One region of the Micromonospora salmantinae genome, then DNA from elsewhere that is predicted to be linked to it. Evidence: riboswitches for the same ligand, from Rfam matches in the RefSeq annotation. Region 1 holds a riboswitch; each other region holds the start of a gene.
The links. Region 1 has a riboswitch for cobalamin ahead of PSH03_RS14495 (ribonucleoside-diphosphate reductase subunit alpha). Riboswitches for the same ligand answer to the same signal wherever they lie in the genome.
Positions count from the first base shown of each region.

Region 2: linked by a shared signal. The riboswitch ahead of PSH03_RS19245 (acyl-CoA thioesterase) and the one ahead of PSH03_RS14495 (ribonucleoside-diphosphate reductase subunit alpha) in region 1 are both predicted to bind cobalamin.
Region 3: linked by a shared signal. The riboswitch ahead of cobN (cobaltochelatase subunit CobN) and the one ahead of PSH03_RS14495 (ribonucleoside-diphosphate reductase subunit alpha) in region 1 are both predicted to bind cobalamin.

Region 1 is NZ_JAKKFG010000015.1:48,760-58,475, reverse strand. Features, by position in the region: gene PSH03_RS14520 (ABC transporter substrate-binding protein) at 1-195, shown strand, start outside; gene PSH03_RS14515 (ATP-binding cassette domain-containing protein) at 195-1,013, shown strand; gene PSH03_RS14510 (aldo/keto reductase) at 1,010-2,029, shown strand; gene PSH03_RS14505 (FadR/GntR family transcriptional regulator) at 2,040-2,762, opposite strand; gene PSH03_RS14500 (enolase C-terminal domain-like protein) at 2,770-4,167, opposite strand; cobalamin riboswitch at 4,457-4,673, shown strand; gene PSH03_RS14495 (ribonucleoside-diphosphate reductase subunit alpha) at 4,864-7,182, shown strand; gene PSH03_RS14490 (ribonucleotide-diphosphate reductase subunit beta) at 7,239-8,234, shown strand; gene PSH03_RS14485 (GntR family transcriptional regulator) at 8,558-8,785, opposite strand; gene PSH03_RS14480 (MerR family transcriptional regulator) at 9,269-9,716, opposite strand, start outside.
Region 2 is NZ_JAKKFG010000023.1:189,591-199,306, forward strand. Features, by position in the region: gene PSH03_RS19215 (PepSY-associated TM helix domain-containing protein) at 1-854, opposite strand, end outside; gene PSH03_RS19220 (hypothetical protein) at 992-1,156, opposite strand; gene PSH03_RS19225 (copper resistance CopC family protein) at 1,171-1,752, opposite strand; gene PSH03_RS19230 (Dyp-type peroxidase) at 1,749-2,963, opposite strand; gene PSH03_RS19235 (copper chaperone PCu(A)C) at 2,987-3,589, opposite strand; gene PSH03_RS19240 (copper resistance CopC family protein) at 3,655-5,763, opposite strand; cobalamin riboswitch at 5,893-6,105, shown strand; gene PSH03_RS19245 (acyl-CoA thioesterase) at 6,186-6,662, shown strand; gene PSH03_RS19250 (zinc-dependent alcohol dehydrogenase family protein) at 6,771-7,763, shown strand; gene PSH03_RS19255 (Acg family FMN-binding oxidoreductase) at 8,143-9,153, opposite strand; gene PSH03_RS19260 (heavy metal translocating P-type ATPase) at 9,333-9,716, shown strand, end outside.
Region 3 is NZ_JAKKFG010000029.1:545-10,260, reverse strand. Features, by position in the region: gene cobI (precorrin-2 C(20)-methyltransferase) at 1-240, opposite strand, end outside; gene PSH03_RS21480 (cobyrinic acid a,c-diamide synthase CobB) at 237-1,592, opposite strand; gene cobO (cob(I)yrinic acid a,c-diamide adenosyltransferase) at 1,586-2,197, opposite strand; gene PSH03_RS21470 (magnesium chelatase subunit D family protein) at 2,270-4,486, opposite strand; gene cobN (cobaltochelatase subunit CobN) at 4,483-8,151, opposite strand; cobalamin riboswitch at 8,411-8,587, opposite strand; gene PSH03_RS21460 (MBL fold metallo-hydrolase) at 8,904-9,620, shown strand; gene PSH03_RS21455 (hypothetical protein) at 9,628-9,716, opposite strand, start outside.

The DNA of each region.
Region 1 (9,716 bases):
ATCTCGGCGCTGGTCGTACAGAACCCGTTCAAGATGGGCTACTTCGGCGTCGACAAGATGGTCAAGCACCTTCGGGACAAGGCCCCGCTGGCATCGGCCGACACCGGCGTCACGTTCGTCACCAAGGAGAACATCGACTCGGCGGAGATCAAGGCGGTGCTCGAGCCCAGCTGCGCCAACCCGCCGGTGCAGTGATGGGCGCGATCCCCACGGCCGCCGCGGACAACGATCAGCAACCCACCGACGCGGAACCGCCGGTCCTCGAAGCCCGCGGCATCGTCAAGCGGTTCGGGCACGTGGAGGCGTTGCGTGGCGCCGACTTCACGGTCCGCCGAGGTGAGGTCGTCGCGCTGATCGGTGACAACGGCGCCGGCAAGAGCACCCTGATCAAGACCCTGTCCGGTGTGCACCCACCCGACGAGGGTGAGATCCGGGTCGGCGGCCGTCCGGTCCAGTTCTCCACTCCGGTCGATGCCCGACGGGCCGGGGTGGAGACGGTCTACCAGGACCTCGCCGTCGCCGACGACCTCAGCGTGGCCGCCAACCTGTATCTCGGCCGGGAGATCCTCCGCTCCGGGCCACTCGGCCGGCTCGGGCTGTTGGACAAGCGCGCCATGCGCCACGGCGCCGCCGCCGCCCTCGACGAACTCGGCGTACGGATCCCCAGGGTCACCACCCCGATCGCGATGCTCTCCGGTGGGCAGCGGCAGTGCGTGGCGGTGGCCCGCGCCATCATCTGGGCGACAAACGTGGTCATCCTCGACGAGCCCACCGCGGCCCTGGGGGTGGTTCAGACCGGGCGGGTGCTCGACGTCGTGCGGCGTGCCCGTGACGCCGGCATGTCGGTGGTGCTGGTGAGCCACAACATGCCGCAGGTGCTCGAGATCGCCGACCGGGTCGAGGTCCTGCGCCTCGGTCGGCGCGCTGCCCAACTCCGCGCCGACGAGGTCACCACCGACGATCTGGTCGCGGCGATGACCGGCAGCACCAACGTGGATCGGGACGAGCGGTGACGGCTGTCGTCCAGCGGGGTGCGCGCGATCCCGTCCGTCCGGCGACCCGCGGCGGCGTCGGGCCGCCGCTGCGGCTGAGCCCCCTGGGCCTGGGCGCCTCCCAGGGTGGCAATCTCTACCGGGCGACGTCGGACGAGCAGTTCGCTGCCGCGGTGGACACCGCGTGGGCAGGCGGCATCCGATACTTCGACACGGCACCGCACTACGGGCTGGGCCTGTCCGAACGGCGCCTGGGCGCGGCCCTGCGCTCCCGCCCGCGAGGCGAGTACGTGGTGTCGACGAAGGTCGGCCGGCTGCTCGTGCCGTCCCCGGAGACGGCGCACCGGCGGGATCCGGAGGGGTTCGACGTTCCCGCCGACCATCGCCGGGTCTGGGACTTCAGCCGCGACGGCGTACGCCGTTCGCTGGAGGCGAGCCTTGGGCGCACCGGCCTGGACCGGATCGACGTGGTGTATCTGCATGATCCGGACGAGCATTGGGAGCAGGCCGCGCGCGAGGCCATCCCGGCGTTGGTGGAGCTGCGGGAGCAGGGCGTGATCGGTGCGGTCGGGGCGGGGATGAACCAGTCCGCGATGCTGGCCCGCTTCGTGGCGGAGACCGACGTGGACGTGGTGATGTGCGCCGGCCGGTACACCCTGTTGGAGCAGGGCGCGCTGACCGACCTGCTGCCCGTCGCGCAGGCCCGCCACGTCGGTGTGGTGGTCGCCGGTGTCTACAACTCCGGGCTGTTGGCCCGGGACATGCCACCGCCCGACGCCGTCTACGACTACCAGCAGGCGCCGGCGGAGGTGATCGATCAGGCCCGCCGGATAGCGCGGGTCTGTCAGATGTACGGCGTCACGCTGCCCCAGGCGGCGTTGGCGTTCGTCCGTCGTCACCCGGCCGTGGTCTCGACGGTGGTCGGTATGCGGGACGAGGCCCAGGTGACCGAGACCCTGCGTCGAGCCGGTGTCGACGTCCCGGATCAGCTCTGGACGGCGTTGTACGACGAGGGGCTGCTCGACGTGCAGCCGTGAGGGTGGGCCGTCACGACCGGGCCGTCTCGGTGCTCGCGTCGGCGTCGTCGGGTAAACCCTGCAACGACTCCTCCACGCCGATCAGGTGGTTGGCCATCCGGGTGCGCGCCCGCTCCGGGTCCCGCGCCACGAGGGCCTTCAGGATCGCCACGTGTTCGTCATGGGTGCGCAGGTCCGCGCCCTCCTCGTGCAGACTCCGCCAGAGCCGGCCACGGATGGTGCGCCCGGCGAAGGCTTCGATCAGGCCGACGAGCACCGGATTCTCAGCGTGCACCGCGATGATCCGGTGGAAGGCGATGTCGATCTCCATGATCCGCTCGTGGTCCGGCGGCGACTGGCCGATCAACCGGGCCGCCTCGTCGAGCAGGTCACCCGCCTGGGCCAGGGCCTCGTCGGTGATCCTGGTCGCCGCCAGGCAGGCGGCCTCGCACTCCAGCAGACGGCGAACGGTGTGGATGTGCCGGGGGTCGCCCTGGCCCTGGAAGTCCACCACGAAACCCATCGGGGCCAGCAGTTGTGGCGCGTCGAGGTTGGTGACGTAGGTGCCGTCGCCCTGGCGGATGTTGACGATGCCGAGGATCGACAGGGCCGACATCCCCTCGCGCAGGGACCCCCGCGAGACGCCGAGCTGCTCGGCGAGGTCCTTCTCGATGGGCAACCGGTCCCCGGGCCTGAACTGACCTTCGAGGATCATCCGCTTGATGCCGTTGACCACTTCGTCAGTGCGAGACATGATCCCCCTAACGGCCGGCGGGGGTGGCCTTCCCACCCGCGATCACGTACGCCGCCTCCGGAGATGACACGGTAGTCGGGTCTGTCGCCGCCCAGTAGTGGCCGTCGGGAAACCGGTAGAGCGCTACCGACTCCTGACGCATCCGGGTGGAGTAGCCGGGCTGGCTGGGCAGGACGTAGCCGCTGCCGGAACCGGTGTCCCGGATGATGCAGGGATCGGTGAAGTGTTCGTGCAGGTGGTCGACGAATTCGGTGACCCGGTTGGTGAGGTCCCCCGAGATCGCGACGTAGTCGAGCACCGACACGTGTTGGACCATCTCGCACAGCCCGACACCGCCGGCGTGCGGGCACACCGGGACGTCGAACTTCGCGGCGAGCAGCAGCACGGCGACGATCTCGTTGATGCTGGCCAACCTGCCGGTGTCCAGCTGGCAGAAGTCGATGGCCTCGGCCTGGAACAGCTGCTTGAACATCACCCGGTTGTGGCAGTGTTCGCCGGTGGCGACGCCGATCGGAGCGACGGCGCGGCGGACGGCCGCGTGGCCCAGGATGTCGTCGGGGCTGGTCGGCTCCTCGATCCACAGTGGCGTGAACTGGGCGAGGGCGGTGACCCAGTCGATGGCCTGACCGACGTCCCACACCTGGTTGGCGTCGATCATCAGGTTGCGATCCGGTCCGAGGATCTCCCGCGCGATGGCGCATCGGCGGATGTCGTCGTCGAGGTTGGCGCCCACCTTGAGCTTGACGTAGCCGTAGCCGGTGTCCACCGCCTCCTGGCACAGCCGGCGCAGCTTGTCGTCGCCGTAGCCGAGCCAACCGGCCGAGGTGGTGTAGGCGGGGTAGCCGGTCCGGTCGAGCTCGGCGAGGCGGGCGGCCTTCGTGTCCGCCTTGGCCCGCAGGATGGCCAGTGCCTCGTCGCGGGTCAGCGCGTCGGACAGGTAGCGCAGGTCCGCGATGTCGACGAGTTGCTCGGGGGACATGTCGACGAGCAGCCGCCACAGCGGCTTGTCGGCGACCCGGGCGACCAGGTCCCACGACGCGTTCAGCACGGCCGCCAGGGACAGGTGGACGACACCCTTCTCCGGACCGAGCCAGCGCAGTTGCGAGTCGGAGGTGAGGAGGCGGTAGACCGCGCCCATGTCCGCTGCCATCGTCGCCACGTCCAGGCCCACCAGAAGCTGTGCCTGGTGGACTGCCGCCGCCGCGACGATGTCGTTGCCTCGGCCGATGGTGAAGGTCAGGCCGTGCCCCGCGAGTGGCGCGCCCGCGCCGTCGACGCCGTCGGTGTGCAGGACGACGTAGGCCGCCGAGTAGTCGCCGTCCTTGTTCATGGCGTCTGACCCGTCAGCGGTCAGGGAGGTGGGGAAGCGGACGTCTTCGACGGTGACGGCGGTGATCTGCGGCATGCGCTCCTCGCCCGGCTAGGCTAAAGATCAGATGATCACTGGGAGTATACGGAGGGCTTCTCCAGCGCGTCAACGATGTGGATCACTGGAGACCCTCAGACATATGATGTTTGCCTTGCCGGGTCGATCCGCCATACCGCCCATCGTGACCGCGTGGGGAGCCCCGACTCCGGGGCCGGGCGTCGGTCGGCGTGGTGTGGTCGGCCGGGGTGGTGACAGTGGTCACCGAGTCGTCGCCGACACGCCCGAGACCGACATGTGGGGTGTGACAACGGCTGCGTCCCTATATATGGTGTCGAGCGCAGCTGGTTCGGCCGCTCATCCGGGGTGGTCGAGGCAACAGGGAACCCGGTGGAAATCCGGGACTGTCCCGCAGCGGTGAGTGGGAACGACCGCCGTCATCAGCACTGGGCCACCAATCGGCCTGGGAAGCGACGGCCAGTAGGAGACCGGCGAGCCCGGTCGTGCCCGCGAGTCCGAAGACCTGCCAGCGCGCCGCGTACCCGCACCGGGTGGGCGGCGGTCCGAGGCCGCGTGGGACGGCTGACGCCACCTGACCCACGCCGGTTGGCGTGGCGTCCGTCGGTGTCTGTCTCCTCGCGTCCGGGCCACCAGGTCTCGAACTCCGAGGAGCGAGTGGTGACAGTCACCGAGGTAGTCCCGGCCAGCGGCGACGCGACAGTGCGCCGGACGCCGATGCAGGTCCGCAAGCGCGACGGCGGCACCGAACCCGTGGACGTGAACAAGATCGTCCGGGCGGTCGAGCGGTGGGCCGACGACCTGACCGACGTCGACCCGATGCGGGTGGCCACCCGCACCATCAGCGGCCTCTACGACGGCGCGACCACTGCTGAACTGGACCGGCTGTCCATCCAGACCGCCGCCGAGATGATCGGTGAGGAGCCGCAGTACTCGCGCCTCGCCGCGCGGCTGCTGGCCGGCTACGTCGACAAGGAGGTGCGCCGACAGGGCGTCACCTCGTTCAGCGCGGCGATCCGGGTCGGCCACGCCGAGGGCCTGATCGGTGACGACACCGCCGCGTTCGTCGCCGCACACGCCGCGACGCTCGACCACGCCATCGACCCGGACGGCGACCGTCGGTTCGAGTACTTCGGCCTGCGCACCGTGTACGACCGATACCTGCTGCGCCACCCCACCAGCCGACTGGTCTTGGAGACCCCGCAGTACTGGCTGCTGCGGGTGTCCTGCGGCCTGTCCCGGACGGCGGACGAGGCGGTCGGCTTCTACCGGCTGATGTCCAGCCTGGCCTACCTGCCCAGCTCACCGACCTTGTTCAACTCCGGGACCCGGCACACCCAGATGTCCTCCTGCTACCTGGTCGACTCCCCGCTCGACGAGCTGGACTCGATCTACCAGCGGTACGCCCAGGTCGCCAACCTGTCGAAGTTCGCCGGTGGCATCGGCATCGCGTACTCCCGGGTCCGCTCCCGGGGAGCGCTGATCCGGGGCACGAACGGGCAGTCCAACGGGATCGTGCCATGGCTGCGCACCCTGGACGCGAGCGTCGCCGCGGTGAACCAGGGTGGCCGACGCAAGGGCGCGGCCTGCGTCTACCTGGAGCCGTGGCACCCGGACATCGAGGAGTTCCTGCAACTGCGGGACAACACCGGCGAGGACGCCCGGCGCACCCACAACCTCAACCTGGCCAACTGGATCCCGGACGAGTTCATGCGCCGGGTCGAGGCCGACGCGCTGTGGTCGCTGTTCGACCCGCACGAGGTGCCCGAGTTGCCCGACCTGTGGGGGGAGCGGTTCGACGCCGCGTACCGGGAGGCCGAGGCGCAGGGTCGCCACGTGCGGCAGGTCCCGGCACGGGAGCTGTACGGGAAGATGATGCGGACCCTCGCCCAGACCGGCAACGGCTGGATGACCTTCAAGGACGCCGCCAACCGACTGTGCAACCAGACCGCCGAGCCGGGCAACGTGGTGCACCTGTCCAACCTCTGCACCGAGATCGTCGAGGTGTCCAGCGACGCCGAGACCGCCGTGTGCAACCTCGGCTCGGTGAACCTCGCCGCCCACCTCACCGACGGCGGGATCGACTGGGAGCGGCTGCGCGTCACGGTGCGGACCGCGGTGACCTTCCTCGACCGGGTCATCGACATCAACTACTACCCGACGGCGCAGGCGGCGGCGAGCAACCCCCGCTGGCGGCCGGTCGGACTCGGGCTGATGGGCCTACAGGACGTCTTCTTCGCGCTGCGGCTGCCGTTCGACTCGCCGGCCGCGCGGGAGCTGTCCACCCGGATCAGCGAGGAGCTGTACCTGACCGCGTTGGAGACCTCCGCCGACCTGGCGCGCGACTTCGGCGCGCATCCGGCGTACCCGCAGACCCGGGCCGCGCGGGGCCAGCTCCAACCCGACCTGTGGGGTGTCGAGGGTACGCAGACCGCGCGGTGGGACGCGCTGCGCGAGCGGGTCGAGGCGTACGGGCTGCGCAACTCGCTGCTCGTGGCGGTCGCGCCGACCGCCACCATCGCCTCGATCGCCGGGTGCTACGAGTGCATCGAGCCGCAGGTGTCCAACCTGTTCAAGCGCGAGACCCTGTCGGGGGAGTTCCTCCAGGTCAACACCGCCCTGGTACGCGAGCTGAAGGCCCGTGGTCTGTGGACCGAGCGGATCCGTTCGGCGATCAAGCGGGCGGAGGGCTCGGTGCAGGACATCGCCGAGCTGCCGGCCGGCGTACGGGAGCTGTTCCGCACCGCGTGGGAGCTGCCGCAGCGGGCGCTGATCGACCTGGCCGCCGCCCGCGCCCCGTTCATCGACCAGTCCCAGTCGCTGAACCTGTTCCTGGCCGCGCCGACCATCGGCAAGCTCTCCTCGATGTACCTGTACGCCTGGAAGGCCGGGCTGAAGACCACCTACTACCTGCGTTCGCGCCCCGCGACGCGGATCCAGCAGGCCACCGTCAGCGCTGTCGCACCCGTCGTCGTCGACGCGGAGGCGCTGGCCTGCTCGCTGGAGAACCCCGAGTCGTGCGAGGCCTGCCAGTGACCGCCGCCGACGCCGCCACCACCGACGCCAGCACCACCGACACGAGGACCACGCACATGCTGCTCGACCCCGGGATGGACCTGACTCTCCGCCCGATGCGCTACCCGCACTTCTTCGACCGGTTCCGCGACGCGATCCGCAACACCTGGACGGTCGAGGAGGTCGACCTGCACGCCGACCTCGCCGACCTGGGCAAGCTGTCGCCGGCCGAACGGCACCTGGTCAGCCGGCTGGTGGCGTTCTTCGCCACCGGTGACACGATCGTCGCCAACAACCTGGTGCTCAACCTCTACCAGCACGTCAACAGCCCGGAGGGTCGCCTCTACCTGTCCCGCCAGCTGTTCGAGGAGGCCGTGCACGTCCAGTTCTATCTCAACCTGCTCGACACGTACGTGCCCGACGAGGCCGAACGCTTCGAGGCATTCGCGGCCATCGAGAACATCCCCTCGATCCGTCGTAAGGCCGAGTTCTGCTTCCGGTGGATCGACTCGCTGAACGACCTGCGCGAGCTGCGGTCCCGCGAGGACCGGCGCACGTTCCTGCTCAACCTGATCTGCTTCGCCGCCTGCATCGAGGGGTTGTTCTTCTACGGCGCGTTCGCCTACGTCTACTTCCTGCGCTCTCGCGGCCTGCTGCACGGCCTCGCCTCGGGCACCAACTGGGTGTTCCGCGACGAGTCCATGCACATGGCGTTCGCGTTCGACGTCGTCGACACCGTTCGTGCCGAGGAGCCGGACCTGTTCGACGACGACCTCGCCGACCAGGTTCGCCGGATGCTCACCGAGGCCGTCGAGTGTGAGGTGCAGTTCGCCGAGGACCTGGTGGGCCACGGTGTGCCCGGTCTGACGTTGGCCGACATGCGGGAGTACCTCCAGCACGTCGCCGACCGCCGCCTCGCCCAGCTCGGCATCGCGCCGCACTACGGGTCGAGCAACCCGTTCGGCTTCATGGAGTTGCAGGACGTGCAGGAGCTGTCCAACTTCTTCGAGCGGCGGGTGTCGGCGTACCAGGTCGGGGTGACCGGCACTGTCGCCTTCGACGACGACTTCTAGGCGGCAACCTCAACCCACGCGTTGCCCCTGAGGAACGCCCCGTCCGCGCCGATCTTGCAGTTTCGGTTGCCGATATGCGCGCAATGCTCTTTATGTCGCGACAGGAAGTGCAAGATCGCGGGGAAGGGGCGTTCCAGTCACGTCGATCATGGAGTTGTGGTGCCTGATTGGTGTTGTGCAGGCACTTTGTCACCCACCACAACTCCGAGATCGACGAGGCGGTGCGGTGTTGGCTAACAGCCACTCCGTCTAAACCCGACGGTGCTGAACTGCTTCTCATCAATTGATCAAGGAAGCGGCGCGTGATCAAGGAAGCGGCGCGCTCAGCTCTGGGCCTCTGCGACGTAGACACCTTTGCCTGGATGGCCCTCTACCAACTCCCGGTCTTTGAGGATCGTCATGACCCGGTTGATCGTGGAGATGTGCACGCCGTACTGTTCGGCCAGCTCGCGGGTGGACGGCAGCTTCTCGCCCGGAGCAAGCTCACCCGACTTGATTTTTCCCGCGATCTCGTTGGCGATTCGCCGGTAGTCCACTCGCTCGGTCGGCATGGGTCGATCTCCGTAAGGTTCCCTGGTTTCGGCAGCCCAATCTGATCACGAGGGGACCTGTTCCAACAAGTTCCACGAAGCATCTTGACCTACTCCTACAAGTCGGAATAGGTTGCAGCTAGGTCGCGTTCCCTGGTTTCGGCAAACTCCTGGGTTCTCGGCCGCACACCCACCTGGGGGAGCGCGGCAGATGGTCGCTGCCCCCAGGTGGGGCCAACGTCGTGAACGCGGGAGGGTGCCGCCGTGCCGATCGATGAACCGGTAAGTCGGGCAGACGAACTGTTCGCCGCGATGCGGACGCTTGATGCTCATGGACTCGGGCACTTGACCAGCCGTGGCGTTCAGGCGGCCGCCTCGAGTGCGCGAGTCCGAGCGAATGCCGTCAGCTCGATTGGTCGTTGGGTGTTGTGGCGGACGCCGCATCGATCATGTTGCAGAAGTAACGATGGACGCCGAGCAGTGCGGCGAGTTCGACGACGACTTCTAGGCGGCAACAGATCCGGGGCCCTGGCGTCGCTTGGTGAGCCACCGCATCACGTGCAGGGGGTGCGACGCCGGGTCCGGGATCGGGTGGAAGACGTGTTCGATCTCGCCGTCGGCGACGATCAGGGTCAGTCGTTCGTAGAGCGTCATGTCGCCCGCGGTGCGGGTCGGCAGCCGCAGCGCGTCGGCCAGGGTCAGTCTCGGGTCGGGGATCAGCGGGTAGGGCAGCCGCAGTCGGTGCGCGAGTTCACGCTGGTACCCGGTCGACTGCGCGGACAAGCCGTACACCCGGGCGGCGCCGGCCGCGCGAAGCTCCGCGTGGTGGTCGCGGAACCAGGCGGCCTGCTCGCTGCTGCCACGGGCGCCGTGGATCTCCAGCAGCCCGTTGGGCAGGTCGACGCCCGGTCGTCCGGTCAGTGGGTAGACGAAGATGACGCTGCGCCCAGCG
Region 2 (9,716 bases), on a different contig from region 1:
TGGCCCCCGCCGGTCTCGGCAGGGGCGGGGGGACCGGCGGTGAGGCTGGTGGAGATCTCCGGGGTGCGGGCGTTCAGCGCGTCGAGGCCGGCGGTGAAGTTCGCGCCGGCGTAGCGGGACCAGGTCAGGCCGGTGATCGAGAGGAAGAGCAGTCCGACGGTGAGCCAGATGCCGGTGGTGGCGTGCCATCCCCGGGTACGGCGGACACCCTTACCGGTGGACAGGTCCGGCACGAGCAGGTGCCGAGCGGCGGCTCGGGCGGCGCCGCGTCGACGCCACCAGAGGATGACCCCGCCGAGCGCCATCACCCACAGCCAGCTCGCGGCCAGCTCGGAGTAGTGCTCGCCCACGGTGCCCAGGTGCAGGTGGCGGTGCAGGTCGTCCAGCCAGGTGGTGGCCGGCGTGGACCCGAACCAGGTGGTGAGCTGCCCCTGGGACTCGCCGGTGTACGGGTTGATGTAGACGGTGTGCTGGTTCTCGCCGAGTTCGGGCAGGGAGAACACCACCTTTGTGGTCCGGTCGCCGTCGCCGGGTTGCACTGTGGTGATGCTGCCGTCGGGGTGTGCGTTGCGCGCGGCCCCGATCTGCTCGGCCAGCGGGAGCTGACGGTCACCCACCTGGGCGACGGTCAGGTGGTCGCCGTAGAGGACGGTGTCGAGTTGCGGGGTGGTGGTGAAGGCCAGGCCAGTCAGTGCGGCGACCACCAGGAACGGGGCGACGAGGATGCCGGCGTAGAAGTGCAGCCGCAGCAGCAGCGCGCCGAACGGTGACGCGCGCCGGGCGGGTCGGGCCGGTTTCTCGGTGGTAGTGGCGGGCTCCGGCGTCGGCGTGCCGGACAGTTCGGTGAGAGACATGGTGATCCGATCGGAAGAGTCGGGAAGCACGAAGGTGATTCCCGTACTGGTCTGGTCGCCCGGTGAGGTGTCGCGTCGGCCCTGACCGGTAGTCGGGGGAGAGACGCCGGTGGTTCCCGAAAATCGGATTCCCGGTGTCAGGGCTGGTCCGGCCGGACCGTGCGGCGCGAATCGCTGTCGGTCCGTCCGGCCGCGGCGAGAAACGCGTTGTAGCGGGAGAGGTCGTCCTCCGCGCCGGTGGCGTCGGCCCGGTCGGCGGCCCGGTCGAGGTGCGGTGAGGTGATGGGGCGAGCCGACCGCACGCGGGCGGGTCGGATCAGCGCCGGGCCGCCCGCCGCCACAGCAGCCCGGCCGTCAGCAGGACGAGGAGGGCCAGCGCGGCAGCCGCGACGAGTAGGCCGGCGCTCGGACCGCCGCCGGACTTCCCGGCAGCGGCGGACGGGGCGGGCGCTGACGCGCTCACGTCGGCAACCGGCGCGGCGCTGGACGTCGGATCGGCCACAGTGAACGGATAGGAACCCTGCACCGGGTGCCCGTCGACGGAGACGACCCGGTAGGCGACCGTGTACGTCCCGTTCGGCAGGGTGTCGGTCACCTGGACGGTGCTCTTTGCTCCGGTGACCACCGGTTCGCCGGTGGGAAGCTTCCGCTTGGCGGCGTCGGTGAGCACGATGGTGGTGAACGCCGGGTCGAGTCGCTGCATGAATTCGAGCGTGACCTCGGTCGGTGCGCTCGGGACTGTCGCGTCCCGAGCGGGCGTGGCCGTCTTGAGCGAGTTGTGCGCCCAGGCCGGGCTGGCCGGGATGAGTACCGCCACGAGGGCGGCGAGCACCGCCGCGCCGAGCCGGACGGCGGTGGGGCGGGACGACGGTACGGTCATGACGGTTGACGTGCTCATCCGAGCACCTGCTCGCCGATCCACCCGCCCGGTTGACATCCGGGCGGGATGGCGAAGACGGCGGACCCGATCGGCGTGGTCCACTCGTTGAGCAGGTCCCGATCGGCCAGCCGGCGCTGGATGGGCAGGAACTGTCGGGCGATGTCGGCCTGGTACGAGGCGAAGATCAAGCCGCTGTCCGCGTGGCCCTCCGCCGTCGGCACCCCGTCGTAGTTGTAGGGCCGGCGCAGGATCTTCAGCCGGTCGTCGGTGACGTGGGCGCGGGTCAGGTGCGAGAAGTCGGGGATGACGGTGAGGCCGTCGGCGTCGGTGGCGGCGAAGTCGGGTTCGTCGTGTTCGGCGGTGCCGGTGAGCGGGGCGCCGGTGTCGAGCCGTCGCCCGACGGCGAGTTCGCGGTCGGTCCGGCCGAGCAGGTCCCACGTTTCCATGTTCATGCTGATCCGCCGGAGTACCACTGTGGTGCTGTCGCGCAGCCATGCCGGGCCGTCCGGGACCCAGAGGGCGGTGTCCATGGGCGCGCCGGGTCGGGGGTTGGCGGTGCCGTCGAGCTGACCGAAGAGGTTGCGTTGGGTGTGGCCGCCCGGCTCGACACCGGGGCTGCGCCGGAAGCCCTGCTGGGCCCACCGCACTGTGGCGAACGGTCGGCTGTCCTTGACCAGGACCCGCTGGGCGTGGGCGACGGAGATCGCGTCGTCCGCGCAGATCTGCAGCAGCAGGTCGCCGCCGGACCAGGCCGGCTGAAGCCGGTCGATGCGGAACGACGGCAGGTCGGTGACCGATGCCGGCCGGCGGTCGTCGACGCCGGCCGCCCGGTACAGGCCCGGCCCGAAGCCGAAGGTCACTGTCAACCGTGCCGGCAGCAGCCCGAGTTCGGCCTCGGTGTCGGCCAGCGCGGGTCGGCCCTGGGTGAGCCGGGCGGCGTCGTCGGTGAGCAACCGCAACATCCGGCCCAGCGCGGCCCGGTCGACGCCGGCCCGCACTGTGAGTGCCACGAACGACGCGTGCGCCTGCGGTTCGGTGGCCACCCCGGCCTGCCGGGCGCCGTGGAACGGCTCGACCAGCCCTCCGACGGTCGCCACGGGCGTCGTGTCGGCGGCGGTCGCCGTCGGCGGCCCGGTCCTCCCCGCGCGGGTGCCGGCGATCGCGGCACCACCGGCCAGGGCTCCGCCGGCGGCCAGTGCTCCGCCGGTGAGCAGGCCGCGCCTGCTCACCGGCCGGACCTGTGGTGTCCGCGTCACGATGCCGGGCTCATGCTCATCTCCGGCGTGGCGCTCATGCTGGGCATCGGCTCGCCGTGCCCGGGGGCGTAGCTCTCCTGCGCGCCGGTGAACGGCTTGGCCATGGCGCGGAACTGCTGGTTCTTGCCGTCGGCGAAGGTCAGGGTGAAGGTCAACTCGTCGCCGGCCTGAACGGGCTTGGTGAGGTTCATCAGCATGAGGTGGTCGCCCCCGGGCTCCAGGGCGTGCGTGCTCTTGGCCTTGATCACGATGCCGCCCTGCTTCTGCCGCATGACCATCTTGCCGTCCTTCATGGCCATCTCGTGCAACTCCATCGGCGACAGGGAGGTCGTGGCACTCGTCACCGTGACATCGGTGTCGCCGTCGTTGACCAGGGTCCCGAAGGCCGCCGTCATGCCCTTGTCGGCCGCCTTCACCCACGGGTCACGAATGCCGAGCACACCAGCGTCCGGGTTGGCCGAGGTCGACGCGGGCGGGCCCGCCTGCGCTGTCGACGGAGAGTCGGACGAGCCGCAACCGGCGACGCCCACCGTCAGGATCGCGGCGGCGAAGATGGCGGCCGAATGGCGGCGTGAAGCGTTTGGGCTGGTGGTGCGCATGTGTTCTTCCTCCGATGGTTGCTGCTGGGAGGTTGGTCGGCCGCAGCTCGGAGAAAGTTCCGGAGTCAGGGAACGTTGATCGTGAACTCCCCGGTGTGCACCTTGCCGGCGACCTGGAAGTCGAAGAAGGCCCGGTACCGGCCTGAACTCGGCGCGGTCAGCCAGAACTTGACGGTCCCGTCGACCAACTCCTGCTCGGGGTGGACGTGCACGTAGCCGAGGTCGCCCTCACGAACCACCACCAGGTGCCCGTACGCGCCCAGGTACCGCTCCAACTGCGCCGGTACGGTCGGGTCGGCGCTGACCTGGAAGTGCATCGGCGCCGTCACCCCCACCGTCGGGGTGCCGGTCATCGACACCGCGTACGGACCAGCTGTCGCCTGCGCCTGTGCCGGCGGCAGTGCGGTCGGGGTGTGCGCGCCGGGCACCGTGTGGTCGACGCCCAGCACGAGAGGCTGCTGCCTGCCGTCGGCCGCGGTGACGGAGAAGTCGGCGTAGACGCGGTAGCCGCCGGGCCGGGCCAGCGTCAGGGGGACGCTCCAGGTGCCGTCGGGTGCCATCGTCGGGTGCAAATGCTGGTAGCCGGACAGGTCCCGGCCCACCACGATCATGTGCAACGGCTTGTCGTGGACGACCGCGAAGGTCGTTGCCGGCTGCCGGTCGGTCCCGACGATGCGGAACCGGTAGTCGGCGCGTACACCAGGGGGTTGGGACCGCTCCAGCGGCTGCAGGGTGTACCCACCGGCGCTGACCGTCGTCCCGGTCGCCAGCGTCGCGCCCGGCGCGTCGTCACCCCGATGCGTGTGCGGCCCCGTACCAGCCGGGTGTTGGTGCCCGTCGGTCGCGGAGCCCACCTGCCCCGAGTCGGACGCTCCACCGGCCGACGGTCGTGCGTTGCCGGTCGCCGGACTCTCGTCGGCGGTGCCGATACGGGCCAGCCCGAACCCGGCCAACAGGGCCACCACCAGCCCGCCGACGAACAGCGCCAGGTGGGTGTTGCTCAGCCGGGACCCAGGCGTCGCGGCGGCGAGGTCCGTGTCGGGCCGTGGCCCGGGGTCGACCGTCGGCTCGCCGTCCGTGTTGGCGAGGGCCTCGGTCACCTGATCGGTAGGCGTCGGCTCGACGGTGACGCCCGTGCGGGCCGTGACGACCGTGTCGCCCTTGCGCGCCGCCGGCACGGTGGCGGGCCGCTGCCTGTCGCTCGCGGTACGCGCGACGACGCCGGTCGCCGCGCCGGCCCTGCCCCCGCCGACCTTGCCAGCGCCGACCTTGCCCCCGACGGTCTTGTCCCCGGCAGCCTTGCCGCCGACGGTCTTGTCCCCGGCAGCCTTGCCGCCGACGGTCTTGCCAGTGCCGGCCCTGTTCGTGGCACGGGCGCCACCGCCGCGTCGACCGGAGGTCGCCGCCGAGGTACGGCCCCGGCCGGTGGGTGTGCCGGCGGATCGGCGACGCCAGACGACGAACCCGGCCACCGCCCCGACCGCCGCGACCGCCGCCGCCCAGCCGGCCCAGGCCGGTGCCCCGGGACCGCTCTCCTCGGTCGACCCGGTCGACGGGGCCGCCGCAGCCGGCGGGGTCGACGGATCGTCCGCGGTGGTCGGCACCGCCGAGGCCTGCCCGGACGTGTTGTGCTGCTCGGTGGCGGCCACCAGCGCCGGGTCCGGTTGGGTCGATGGCGGGCTCCACCCCTTCGGCGCTGCCGTCACCCGCCCGTCGTAGCGGAAGGTCAGGGTGCCCCGCACGGTGTCGCCGTCCGAGGCGACCGACAGGTAGCTCACCGAGTACTGGCCCTTTGCGGGCAGGTGGGCGACGGACACCACCGCGGGGAACCCCGTCGTGTACTCCCGTGGCTCGAACTGCCCGTTGACCAGGAAGTACTCCCGCACCGGCTTTTCCAGCGGCTTCGGCTCCCCCTGCGACCAGCCGTTGTCGACACGGGCGCCGCCCGGGGCGGTGATAGTGAAGAACGCGTTGGCGGCGGCCTTCTCGGTGAAGTACAGCCGCACCTCCGTCAACGGCTCGCGCACGGTGGCGCCGCTCGCCGGTGTGGACGTGGCGAGGGTCCCGTGCGCCGCGGCGGGCTGGGCGGACGCGAGGAGGGCGACAGCCGAGGCGAGGAGGAACGCGAGGAGGCCCGAGACCACCCGCCCGCAAGTCTGGGGGAGACGACGCATCTGGATATCCTCACCCTCGCGAGACTTTTTTCAATAGGTGGCGATCTTCTTCCTCGGACGACAAAAGTTGACGATGAGGCCGTCCGCCGCCGCGGCAGGACGCCCTCGTGGACAGATCCCCTGGCCAGCTATGCTGCCGACGGCGCTGGTTCGCCCCGTCGTGACCGGCTGGGCGTCGTAAGAGGGAACCGGTGGAAATCCGGGGCTGCCCCGCAGCGGTGAGTGGGAACGACCGCCGTCATCAGCACTGGGCCAACGGCCTGGGAAGCGACGGCCAGTAGGGGACCGGCGCGACCGGTCAGGCCCGCGAGTCCGAAGACCTGCCGGCGCCGCGTACACAACCGTGTGCGCTGCCGTCGGCCTCGCGGGTGGGCTGAGCGGGTGACGGGCCGTGCGTGTGGTGCACGGCCAGGTCCTCGCCAGTGTGTGTCCGCGACCCGGCGGTGTGGTTTCCCGACCAGCACCACACCAACCTGATGGGTACGGTGCACGGCGGCCGGATCCTCAACCTCATCGACTCCGTCGCCGGTGTGGTCGCCGCCCGACACTCCGACGGGCCGGCGGTGACCGCCGCCATCGACGAGACGGCGTTCCTCCGCGCGGTGCGGGTCGGCGACGTCGTGCACGTCGACGCCCGGATCACCTGGGCCGGCCGCAGCGCGATGGAGGTGGCCGTCAAGGTGACCGCCGACCGGTGGGACCGGGCGGTGCCTCCCACCGACGTGGCAACCGCCCACCTGGTCATGGTCGCCATCGACGACGACGGCCAGCCTCGTACCGTGCCGCCGCTGCTACCGGAGACCGACGGGGACCGCCGACGGTACCGGGAGGCGGAGATCCGCCGGAAGCACCGACTGGCGTTGCGACGCGCGCTACTCGATGGTGCCGAAGACGACTGACCCACACTCGGTCCGCCCGTCGCGGCGCCGGCGCGGTCCGAGGAACCCGCCCCGCCGCCGACCCGGTCGGATAGCGTCCACGTGAAGCCTCGATCACGGAGAGTATGGATGGTTATGCGCGCCGCGTTGTTGCGGGAGTTCGACGCTCCGCTGACGGTCGAGGAGATCGATCAACCCGCCCCCGAGCGCGGGCAGGTGCTGGTGCGGATCGTCGCCAGCGGGGTCAACCCGCTCGACACGAAGATCCAGGCAGGAAAGGCCGCGCACGCGCGTGTCGAGCTGCCCGCGGTGCTCGGCCTGGACCTTGCCGGCGTCGTCGCGGCGGTCGGCGCGGACGTGGCCGGCTTCGAGCCGGGAGACGAGGTGTATGGGCTGTGCGGGGGCGTCGGCGACCTACAGGGCTCGCTGGCCGAGTACGCCGCCGTGGACGCTCGACTGCTGGCCCACAAGCCGAGGAGCCTCTCGATGCGGGAGGCCGCCGCGTTGCCCCTGGCGGCGGTCACCTCCTGGGAGGGGCTGGTCGACCGGGCCGGAGTCCGCGCCGGGCAGAAGGTCCTGGTGCACGGAGGCGCCGGAGGTGTCGGGTACGTGGGTGTGCAACTTGCCCAGGCGCGAGGCGCCGAGGCGTACGCCACGGGCGGGCCGGCGAGCCTGCGGGTGATCGAGAGTCTGGGTGCCGTGCCGATCGACTACACAGCGAGCAAGGTCGAGGAGTACGTCGAGAGGTACACCGGCGGCGAGGGATTCGACATCGTCGTCGACAACGTCGGCGGCGCGACGCTCGACGCCTCGTTCGCGGCGGTACGCACCTACCACGGGCACGTCGTCAGCGCACTGGGCTGGGGCTCACACTCGCTCGCCCCGCTGTCGTTCCGGGGTGCGACCTACTCCGGCGTGTTCACCCTGCTGCCGATGCTCACCGGGCGGGGCCGGGAACACCACGGCGACATCCTGCGCGAGATCGCGGCGCTGGCCGATGCCGGCGCGCTGCGCCCCCGACTGGACGAGCGCAGGTTCACGCTCGACACGGTCATGGACGCCCATCGGCTGGTCGCCGACGGCACCGCCGAGGGCAAGGTCGTCGTGGACGTCGCCGGTTGAGCCGAGCCGTTCGTCGACACCGAAGTGGTCAGGGCTCGCTGCTTGCAGCGTTACTCGTGGCTCCTGGTCCCGGGTCGCTGGTCGTCGCAGTGACAGGTCGGCATCGGTCTGGTGGTGGCTGTCAATCCCAGGCAGAGCTCATCCGCACAGCGCGGAGCGCGGCCCGCAAAGCGCCGCTGTTGTCGATCAGCAAGCCACCTTGGCACAGCCCACGACAGCCCATCGAGGCTTGTCCTCACGTCTTTGAGGAGTTGGTCGATCGGCTGTCGTGGGTCATGCCCGGCCGGCATGGTTTTGTCACGCGCATCCCGTGGTGGCTTCCGCGAGACGCTCGTTTCCTGGGCTTGGCCCCCCCGGTGAGCGTCCGGGGACGGGCACGCTACCTGGTGCCGGAGTCCACCGCGGAGGTGTCGACGACCTGCTCAGTGGGCAGGCGCGGAGTGTGGGGTGGCGCGGCGTGCGCCCGGTCGGCGATCCCCAGCCGCATCGCCAGATACGGAAAGCCGAGCCCGGCCAGCATCTGGCGCAGTGTCTGCCGGGTGCCGTCGGTCTCGACCACGCCGCTGAGCGGCACCATCGAGACGCCGAGCCGGGTGGCGGTCAGCCAGGCGGCGGAGAGCCCCTCTCCGGCGCGCAGCCAGCTGTCCGGCTCGTCGTCGATGTTCCAGAGGATGGCATAGGCGGCCGCACGGTCGTGTCCGGGGCTGATCGGCAGGGTTCCGGATTTGCCGAAGTCCCGTACCGGCACGGTGGTCTGCGGGGGCTGCTCGGGCAGCACCTCGGGGGGCAATCCGGCGCCGGCTGCGGCCCGGCTGGTCCAGTACGCGAGCTCCTCCCGCAGCTCCGGCTCCTCCGCCGCGACCACCGCAGCGTGGGCCGCCGCGGCCGCCAACTCCATCACCTGGTCGGAGTCGAGCAGTTGGAGTCGGGCGCCCTGCGCGCCGGTCGACTTGACGATCTCGTCGAGTGTGCCGTTGGGCACCGGCTCGTCACTGACCGGCCGCCGGTCGGTCTGCCGAGTCCGCATGCACGGCACGAGGCGGGTCGCGTCCGCGTCCGCCTCGGTCTGCTCGAACCGGCTGAATCGGGCGAGCAGCTCAGGCTGGCCCGGGTCGGGTAGCCGCTCCACCTCTGCGGCCCAACCCTCGGCGGCCAGCGCCACGCGCGCGTGGTGCAGCGCCAGGCCGCAGCTCAACGTCACCAGCCGATTCTCCGGATCGGTTGCGGCGAGTTGCGGCTCGTGCACCATCCGCAGCTCCAGCGCGTCGGGGAGGACCGTCCAGCGCCACGGCTGGCTGTTGTGCACCGACGGGGCGAGACCGGCCGCCGCGGCGGCCTGCGTGAGTGCGGTGGTCAGCGGGCGGTCCCTGGCCGGCGTCTCGTGGCTCATCGTCACGACCTTTCGTTTTCCACATCGTGCCCCACTCCGGACCTGTTCCGGGCGGTGTTGCCGCTCCGTCCTCCGGGGATGCCGGTCAGCCGGCATACCCCGCCTCGGGGATCGTCCGGCCCGCAACGGATCACGCCGGTTCCCGCTTGCAGGGACCGGTGCGCTGAGACGATCCGCAGGTGGGAGCGGAACCGGACGAGTGCGTGCCGGAACAGCCGGTGCGGGGGCGGCGGGTGGACTGGCGGGAGTGGGCACCGCTGACCCTGATCACCCTGGCCGCCCTGCTGGGCGGCGGGCTGTGGGTGGCAGGGTTGCGGACGGCGGCCCAGCTGGTCTGGGCGGCGGTGACCCTCGTTGCGCTGGTGCCGGCCATGTGGGCGACGCTACGGCAGCTGTGGCGCCGGCAGTTCGGGGTGGACGTCATCGCGGTGCTGGCGCTGGTCGGCACGCTGCTGGTCCGCGAGTACCTGGCTGGCGCGGTGATCGCCGTGATGGTCGGCACCGGGCAGGCGCTGGAAGGCTACGCACAGCGCCGGGCCAGCCGTGACCTGCGCGCCCTGCTG
Region 3 (9,716 bases), on a different contig from region 1:
CAGCGCGAACGGCAGCCGGCGCAGCCGCTCCGCCGCGACATGGGAGCGCACTGTCGTCTCGGCCCGCCCGTCCGCACTCGGCGGCGTCGCACCGGCGGTCGCGGTGGGCGCGACCCGGTCCGCCATCACGGGTACGAAGACCAGGTCGGCCTCGCGCAGCAGCCGCACCGCCTTGACGGTGAGCAGTTCCGGGTCGCCCGGCCCGACGCCGACCCCGGTGAGCGTGACGTCGGCGCTCACCGGCACGCCTCGACCAGTCGACGGGCCGCGTCCGGGTGACCGGCCCAGTGGGTGTGCAGGTAGGACGCGTGCACCCGACCGGCGACGAAGCCGTGCCCGGTGTCGTTCCAGCGCCACGCCGGCGCGTCGCCGTGCCCCGGGTCGGTGGTGGTGCGGTGGAACTCGTGGCCGCGTACCGGCTCGCCGGCGCGCGCCACCGGGGAGTCGGTGACGGCGAGGGCCTCCCGGTAGCCGAGGGTGAGCCGGTCGGTCATCCGGGCGGTCAAATCCAGTCGGCCGCACATCGGTACGCCGTCCAGGGACCGCCCGAGGTAGAGCAGTCCGGCGCACTCGGCCACGATCGGCCCGGCGAAGTCGGCCAGCTCGGCGCGGAGCGCCGTGTTGTCGGCCAGCGTCTGGGCGTACGCCTCGGGGAAGCCGCCGCCGATCACCACCGCCCGGGTGCCGGTGGGCAGCGCCGGGTCTCGCAGCGGGTCGACAGTGACGACGTCCGCGCCGGCGGCGGTGAGCAGTTCGGCGGTCTCCGCGTACGAGAAGGTGAAGGCCGGACCACCGGCGAGGGCGACGCGTGGTCGCTCGACGCCGGCCGGCCCGCCGACGGCGACGACCGGGTCCCACGCCGGGCCGGTCAGCGGGGGGGCGGTCCGGGCCAGGGCGAGCACGGCGTCGAGGTCCACTGTGGCCTCGACCAGTTCGGCGAGCGCGGTGACGATCGCGACGGATTCGGGTGCCCGCTCGGCGACCGGCACCAGCCCGAGGTGCCGGGCCGGCGCGGCCACCTCGGCGGCGCGGGTCACCGCCCCGAGCACCGGTACGTGCACCTCGGCGAGGGCGTCGCGCAGCAGCGTCTCGTGCCGGGGTGAGCCGACCCGGTTGAGGATCACCCCGCCGACCCGTACCGCCGGATCGAACGCGGCCATGCCGAGGGTGAGCGCGGCGGCCGACCGGCCCTGCGCGGTGGTGTCCAGTACCAGCAGCACGGGTGCCTCGATCAGCCGGGCGACGTGCGCGGTGGAGGCGTAGTCGCGGCGGCCCACCGCGCCGTCGTGCAGGCCCATGACGCCCTCGATCACGGCGATGTCGGCGGGCGTGGGGACGCTCGCGCCGTGTCGCAGCAGGGGGGCGATCCGGTCGGCCCCGACCAGGAACGGGTCGAGGTTGCGCCCGGGTCGGCCGGCGGCGAGGGCGTGGTAGCCGGGGTCGATGTAGTCGGGGCCGACCTTGTGCGGGCTGACCGTCAGGCCCCGTCGGCGCAGCGCGGCGAGCAGCCCGGTGGCCACAGTCGTCTTGCCGTGTCCGCTGGCCGGCGCGGCGACCACCACCCGGGGCAGCGCCCAGTGTGCGCTCACCACTCGATGCCCTTCTGGCCCTTCTGGCCGGCGTCCATCGGGTGCTTGACCTTGGTCAGCTCGGCGACCAGGTCGGCGGCGGCGACCAGGCGTGGGTCGGCGTCCCGACCGGTGATCACGACGTGTTGGAAGCCGGGGCGGTCGGCCAGGGTGGCGACCACCTCGTCGACGTCCACCCAGCCCCACTTCATCGGGTAGGTGAACTCGTCCAGCACGTACAGCCCGTAGCGCTCGGCGGCCAGGTCACGCTGGACCTGCCGCCAACCTTCCAGGGCGTCGGCGGCGTGGTCGGCGTCGCCGCCGCGCTGGATCCAGGACCAGCCCTCGCCCATCTTGTGCCAGGCCACCGGCGCGCCCTGGCCGGTGCGCTCGTGCACCTCGCCGAGCGCCCGGAAGGCGTTCTCCTCCCCCACCCGCCACTTGGCGCTCTTGACGAACTGGAACACCCCGACCGGCAGCCCGGCCGTCCAGGCCCGCAGGGCCAGCCCGAAGGCGGCCGTCGACTTCCCCTTCATCTGTCCGGTGTGGACGATCAGCAGTGGCCGGTGCCGCCGCTGCCGGGTCGTCAACCCGTCAAGAGGCACCGAACTAGGTTGTCCCTGCGGCATCAGCACTCACTCCCTCGCGTCAGCACTCCCGCGATCTTGCAGTTTCTGTTGGTCATATGCGCACCTCGCCCCTTATGCCGCGACCGGAAGTGCAAGATCGCGGGGGTGGGGGTGGGTGAGGGCTTCCAGGGGGGTTCTTGGGGCGTTCAGCTGGGTGGCCAGGCGGGCGGCCAGGTGCAGGCGGACCGGGCCGGACTCGCAGTCGACGACCACGCAGGGGGCGCCGGTGGCGGCCAGGACGGCGGCCGCCGCTGCCGCCCGGTCCAGCGGGCGGGTGCCCGCCGTGGCTCTCCCGTCGGTGACGATCAGGACCAGTGGGCGGCGCTTCGGATCGCGCAGGCGCTCCACCCGCAACAGGTCCACGGCGGCGAGCAACCCCTCGGCCAGCGGCGTACGCCCGCCGGTGGGCAACTCGGCCAACCGGGTCGAGGCGGCCAGCACCGACGACGTCGCCGGCAGCAGGGTCCGGGCGCCGGCACCCCGGAACGCGATCACCGCGACCTTGTCCCGCCGCTGGTACGCGTCGGTGAGCAGGGCGAGCACCGCGTCCTTCACTGTGGTCATCCGCTGCCGGGCGCCCATCGAGCCGCTCGCGTCCACCACGAACAGCACCAGGTTGCCCTCGCGCCCCTCACGAACCGCCTCGCGCAGGTCGTCCCGGCGCAGTCGCAGCGGACCGGTGACCCGGCCCCGAACCGCCTGGTGCGGCGCGGCGGCGCGGATCGTGGCCGGCAGGTGCAGCGCGCCCACCCGACCCGCCGGCACCCGGGCGCCGGTGGTGCGGCCCCGCCCGGTGCGGGCCCGCGACCGTCGGCCCGGCACCCCGTCACCCAGGCCGGGCGCGGTGAGCACCCGCGCCTTCAGCCCACCCCGGGGTACGGCCACCGGCTGGGACTCCCCACCGCGGGTCGGGTCGTCGGCACCGGTCGCCGACTGCCGGCCACCGCGCGGGCGCGAGTTCCGGCCGTCGCCGCCCTGCTGGTGCTGCGGCCAGCCGTCGTCGTCGCCCCGGTCGCCCGGCTGGCGCGGCGGCCAGCCGTCGGTGCCGTCGGTGCGCCCGTCGGGGCCAGCGCCGTTCCGCGCCGCCGAGTGCCCGGCCGTCCCGGGTTCACAGTGGTCGACGCCGTCGCCGCCCTGCGGTCCGCCACCACTCGGGCCGCCCTCGTTTGGTCCGCCTCCGTTCGGACCGCCCCCGTTCGGGCCGCCGCCGCCGTCCGGGCCACCGCCCTGCGGGCCACTGTCGTCCGGGCCGGCGTTGTCCGGGTCGTCGGGGTGGGCGTCCTGGGCGCGCTGCAACGCCTCGTCGAGGCGCTTCTCGTCCAACCCCGGGGTGTCGAACGGGTCGCGGCGGCGACGGTGCGGCAGCGCCAGCCGGGCCGCCACCCGGACGTCGTCGATGGTGACCCGGTCCCGGCCGTGCCAGGCGGCGTGGGCGAGGGCGGTCCGGGCGGTGACGATGTCGGCCCGCATCCCGTCCACGTCGAACGCCGCGCACACCTCGGCGATCTGCCGCAACGCGGCGTCCGGCAGTCGTACCCCGGGAAGTCGGCGGCGGGCGGCGGCCACCTGGCCGGCGATCTCCGCGTCGGCGTCGGCCCAGCGGGCGGCGAAGCCGACCGGGTCCGCGTCGGCGGCCAGCCGGCGACGGACCACCTCGACCCGGATCTCCGGGTCCCGGCTGGCGCCCACCTCCACTGTGAGCCCGAACCGGTCGAGCAGCTGCGGGCGCAGCTCCCCCTCCTCCGGGTTCATCGTGCCGACCAGCAGGAACCGGGCCGCGTGGCTGACCGAGACGCCCTCCCGCTCGACGTGGCTGCGGCCCATCGCCGCCGCGTCGAGCAGCAGGTCGACGAGGTGGTCGTGCAGCAGGTTGACCTCGTCGACGTAGAGCACACCCCGGTGCGCGGCGGCGAGCAGGCCCGGCTCGAAGGCGCGTACCCCCTCGCCGATCGCCTTCTCCAGATCCAGCGCGCCGACCACCCGGTCCTCGGCGGCGCCCACCGGCAGCTCGACGAGGCGGGCCGGGCGGGTCTCGGCGTCGGCGTCGGCCGGGTGCGGGCCGTCCGGGCAGGCCGGGTCGGGCTCGGCCGGGTCACAGCCGAAACGGCAGCCGGCCACCCGGCGCACCGGGGGCAGCAGCGCGGCGAGAGCCCGCACGGCGGTGGACTTGGCGGTCCCCTTCTCACCCCGGACCAGTACCCCGCCGATCGCCGGGGAGACCGCGTTGAGCAGCAACGCCAGCCGCATGTCGGCCATGCCGAGCACGGCGCTGAACGGGTAGATCGTCATGCCCGGTCCTCCAGATCGCCCTCACTGGCCAGGTACGTGTCGCGCAGCCGGTCGAGGGTGGCCGGCTCCGGTTTGGCCCACAGCCCCCGGTCGGCGGCCTCCAACAGCCGCTCGGTGATGCCACGCAACGCCCACGGGTTGGACTTCTCCAGGAACTCCCGGGTGGTCTCGTCGAAGAGGTACGCGGCGGCCAGGTGCTCGTACATCCAGTCGTCGACCACACCGGCGGTGGCGTCGTAGCCGAACAGGTAGTCCACTGTGGCCGCCAGCTCGAACGCGCCCTTGTAGCCGTGCCGGCGCATCGCGGCGATCCACCTCGGGTTTACCACCCGGGCCCGGAACACCCGCCGGGTCTCCTCACCCAGCGTGCGGGTACGCACGTCGTGCGGCATCGCCGAGTCACCCACGTACGCCTGCGGTGACGTGCCGGTGAGGTGGCGGACCATCGCCACCATCCCGCCGTGGTACTGGAAGTAGTCGTCGGAGTCGACGATGTCGTGCTCGCGGGTGTCCTGGTTCTTCACCGCCACCGCGATCCGGGCGAACGAACGCTCCATGTCGGCGCGCGCCTCCCGCCCGTCCAGGCCCCGGCCGTACGCGTAGCCGCCCCACACCGCGTACACCTCGGCCAGGTCGGCGTCGCTGCGCCAGGTCCGGGCGTCGATCAGGGGCAGCAGCCCGGCGCCGTACGCGCCGGGTTTGGAGCCGAAGATCCGGGCGGTGGCCCGCCGCTCGTCGCCGTGCTCGGCGACGTCGGCGGCGACGTGCGCCCGCAGGTAGTTCTCCTCGTCCGGCTCGTTCAGGGCGGCGACCCGCCGGACGGCGTCGTCGAGCAGCGCCACCACGTGCGGGAACGCGTCGCGGAAGAAGCCGGAGATGCGCACTGTGACGTCGACGCGGGGCCGGCCCAGCTCGGCGGTCGGCACCACCTCGATGCCGGTGACCCGCCGGGACCGGTCGTCCCAGACGGGCCGGCAGCCCAGCAGCGCGAGCACCTCGGCGATGTCGTCGCCCTGGGTCCGCATCGCGCTGGTGCCCCAGACTGTCAACCCCACCGAGCGGGGGTACGCCCCGGTGTCGGCGAGGTGCCGGGCCAGCAGCGAGTCGGCGAGGGCCACCCCGACGTCCCAGGCGTTGCGGCTGGGGATGGCCTTCGGGTCGACGGAGTAGAAGTTGCGGCCGGTGGGCAGCACGTTGACCAGGCCCCGGGTGGGTGAGCCGGACGGGCCGGGCGGCACGAACCTGCCGTCCAGCGCCCCGAGGGTGTTTGTCAGCTCGTCGGTGGTCCGGTCCAGTCGGGGCACCAGCTCGGTGGCGGCGAAGTGCAGCACCGCGGCGACGTCCGGGATCGGCCGACCGGTCACCTCCGTCACCACCGCGTCAACAGTGTCAGCGGCCCAGTCCAGGGTCTCCATGCCGACGACCAGCCGCCGCGCGAGGGCCTCGATGAGGTCGATCGCGTCGGCGGCGGTGCCGGCCGGCCCGTCCACCACGTCGGTCAGCGCGGCGGGCAGCGCCAGTCGCTGTCCCGGCGACGCGAGCAGCTCCTGCTCGTCGAGGGAGTACGCGACGGCGAGGGCCTGTCGCAGGCCGGGCAGGGCCCGGGCGCCGCCCCAGATCTGCGGGGCGCGCAGCACCGCGAGGACCAGGTTGACCCTGGGCTCGCCGGTGGGCGCGTCGGCGAGGATGTGCAGCCCGTCGCGGATCTGCACGTCCTTGACCTCGCACAGGTACCCGTCGAGGTGCAGCACGAAGTCGTCGAAGTCGTCCGCGTCGGGCATCGCCTCGGCGTGCAGGTCGTGGTGCAGCTCGGCGGCGCGCACCAGGTCCCAGATCTGGGCCCGCACGGTGGGCACCTTGGCCGGGTCGAGGGCCTGCACCGTCGCGTACTCGTCGAGCAGTTGTTCCAGTTTGGCCAGGTCGCCGTAGGTCTCGGCGCGGGCCATCGGCGGGACCAGGTGGTCGACGACAACGGCGTGCGCCCGCCGCTTGGCCTGGGTGCCCTCGCCGGGGTCGTTGACGATGAACGGGTACACCAGCGGCAGGTCGCCCAGGACCGCGTCGGGCGCGCAGTCCGCGGCCAGGCCGAGGCCCTTGCCGGGCAGCCACTCCAGGGTGCCGTGCTTGCCCAGGTGCACCACGGCGTCCGCGCCGAAGCCGCCGTCCGCGGCGGGCGCTGTCAACCAGCGGTACGCGGCCAGGTAGTGGTGGCTGGGCGGCAGGTCCGGGTCGTGGTAGATGGCGATCGGGTTCTCCCCGAAGCCGCGGGGCGGCTGGATCAGCAGCACCACGTTGCCGAAGCGCAGCCCGGCGAGCACGATGTCGCCGCCCTCGGTGTACAGCTCGCCCGGCGGCTCACCCCAGTGCTCCCGCATCCGCTCGCGCAGCTCGGCCGGGACCTGGTCGAACCAACGTCGGTACGTCGGCCCGGGTATCCGGGCCTCGGCGGCGGCCAACTGCTCCGGGGTGAGCCACTCCACGTCGTGACCACCGGCGGCGATCAGCGAGTGGATCAGCGCGTCGCCGTCGTCGGGCGGTGGCGCGTCACCCAGGTCGTAGCCGGCCCCGGCCAGCGCGGCGAACAGCCGGACCGCCGAGGCCGGGGTGTCCAACCCGACGGCGTTACCGACCCGCGAGTGCTTGGTGGGGTAGGAGCTGAGCACCACGGCGACCCGCTTGTCGGCGTGCGGCACGTACCGCAGCCGGGCGTGGCGCACCGCGATCCCGGCGACCCGGGCGGCCCGCTCAGGATCGGCGGCGTAGACCGAGAGCCCGTCGGCGTCGATCTGCTTGAACGAGAACGGCACCGACACGATCCGGCCGTCGAACTCGGGGATGGCCACCTGCATGGCGGCGTCCAGCGGGGACAGGCCGGCGTCGCTGTCGGCCCACTGCGCGCGGGTGCTGGTGAGGCAGAGCGCCTGGATGACCGGCACGTCCAGGGCGGCCAGGGCCCCGACGTCCCAGGCGTCCTCGTCGCCGCCACCGGAGGCGTCCGCGGCGACCGCACCGCCGGCCGCCAGCACCGTGACCAGCAGCGCGTCACAGCGGGCGAAGAGCCCGAGTGGGCCGGCGCCCGCGGTCAGCCCGCGCAGCGAGCCGCAGAAGATCGGCAGCGGGTTGCCGCCGGCTTTGTGGACCGCGTCCGCGAGCACGTCGACGAAGTCGGTGTTGCCGGCGAGGGCGTGCGCCCGGTAGAAGACGATCCCCACAGTGGGCCGATTCGGGTCGGCGGGGTGTTCGCCGTGCACGCCGTACGCCGGGGTGGGCGTGGGTGCGGCGAACCCCTCGCCGGTGAGCAGCACCGTGTCGGAGAGGAACCGGGCCAGCTGCCCCAGGTTGTCCGGGCCGCCCTCCACCAGGTACGCCAGCGACTGGGTGACGACCCCGGACGGCACTGTGGAGGTGGCCATCAGCTCCGCGTCGGGCAGCGCCTCACCGCCGAGCACTACCGTCGGCACGCCGGTGGCGAGCACCGCGGCGAGACCGTCCGGCCACGCCTGCCGACCGCCGAGCAGGCGTACGGCGACGAGGGCGACCCCGTCGAGCAGGGCGGGCACCTCCTCGGCGGTGACTCGGGCGGGGTTGGCCAACCGGTAGTCGGCACCGCTGGCGCGGGCGGCCAGCAGGTCGGTGTCGGCGGTGGACAGCAGCAGGATGCGCACGGCAGGCTCCGGAAAGTGACGCCCTGGGCCCTCACGGGGGGCGACCGGGGCGATGCGGGTGGGTACGGCGTCAGCCGGTACGACGGCCCGAGCGAACGGCGCCCCGACGCATGCGTCGGGGCCGGTCAGCGCCGGGCGATCAGCTCAGCGGTGCCGGTGGCCGGTGTCCTTGGAATGCACTGCCTGCAGCGCGATACGACGATAATCGTCGATGAATGAGACGCCGTGCGTCATCGGGTCCTCCTCGGGTGTCCACGCCCTGGGGTACGTCCCGACGGCCGAAGTATCCTGGCTTCCGGATCGACGCTCTCCCCCGGCCTTCCAACCGCAGACACACGGCCGTGACTCACGAGGGGGGATCGCTCCCCGGTGACAGTGGCGGGACCGCGTCGGATTCGCACCGACTTCCTTCACTGCCGTCAGGCCGCGAATGCTGCCACACCGCCGCGCCGCCGGTCAACGCCGGTCCGGCCCCGCCAGACGGGCGGCACTTATCGAGCTTCAACGATTGGTGCGGGCGCGGCTCCGCGCGACGCAATGCCCCAGATCAATGCCTGACGTCCTTTGCTCTGCTTACCTATGCGCACCGGGCACGGAGGGTCACCGGTGCAGATAGGCAAGCAGAGCAAAGGATGGCCGGACGAGCTCTGACCTGCGCCGACCCTCCGGCAGGGCGGTGCCGGCCGACACCCTCACGTAGGATCGGCGAACGCCACACCAGTGTCCGCGATCAATCTCGGAGGTCGATCACCATGATCGCCCCGCAGTTCCACCACCTTGCGGGCCGGGTCTGGCTCTGTCCGGGCGATCCCGACCCGGAGGCGGTCCAGGCCGGCGTCGCCGTCGTCGTCGACGAACGCGGCAGTGTGATGATCGACGCCGGGCAGAGCCCCGCGCACGCCCGCGCGATCCAGGCCGCGCTGGTCGCCGCCGGGCTTCCGGAGCCGCGCTGGCTGGTCTACACCCATCATCACTGGGACCACGTGTGGGGCGCCTGCGCCTGGCCCGGGGTGGAGATCGTCGGGCACGAGACAGCGGTGTCGCTGCTGCGCGCCGAGGCCGCCCGGCCGTGGAGCCACCGCTACCTGCAAGAGCAGGTACGTGCCGATCCCCGCCTGCGCCCGAGCTTTCAAGCCCGCGCACGCGCGATGGCGTCCTGGGAAGACTTCGCCATCCTGCCGCCAACTCGGACTTTCGCCGACGTGGACGAGCTGCCGGTCGGGGTTCGGCTACGCCACGTCGGCGGCGGGCACGCACCGGATTCGGCAGTGGTGCTGGTGCCCGACTCGGGGGTGATGCTGCTGGGCGACTGCTTCTACCCGCCGCCGGCGCACCTGCGCCGGCCGGAGGACGGCCTCGACGTCGACCTGGTCCGGCGACTGCTCGACAGCACCTACCACTGGTACGTCTCGAGCCACGCCGAGCCGATGACGCGTGAGCAGGTCGGCTCAACCCTCGATGCTGCCTGACCCAGCCTCAGCGGGCGTGGCGTTCCGGGTGGGCCCGGCTCCAGGTCCGCATCCGTTCCGGGTAGCCGGTGCGCGCCGCCTCGTACAGCGGCACCG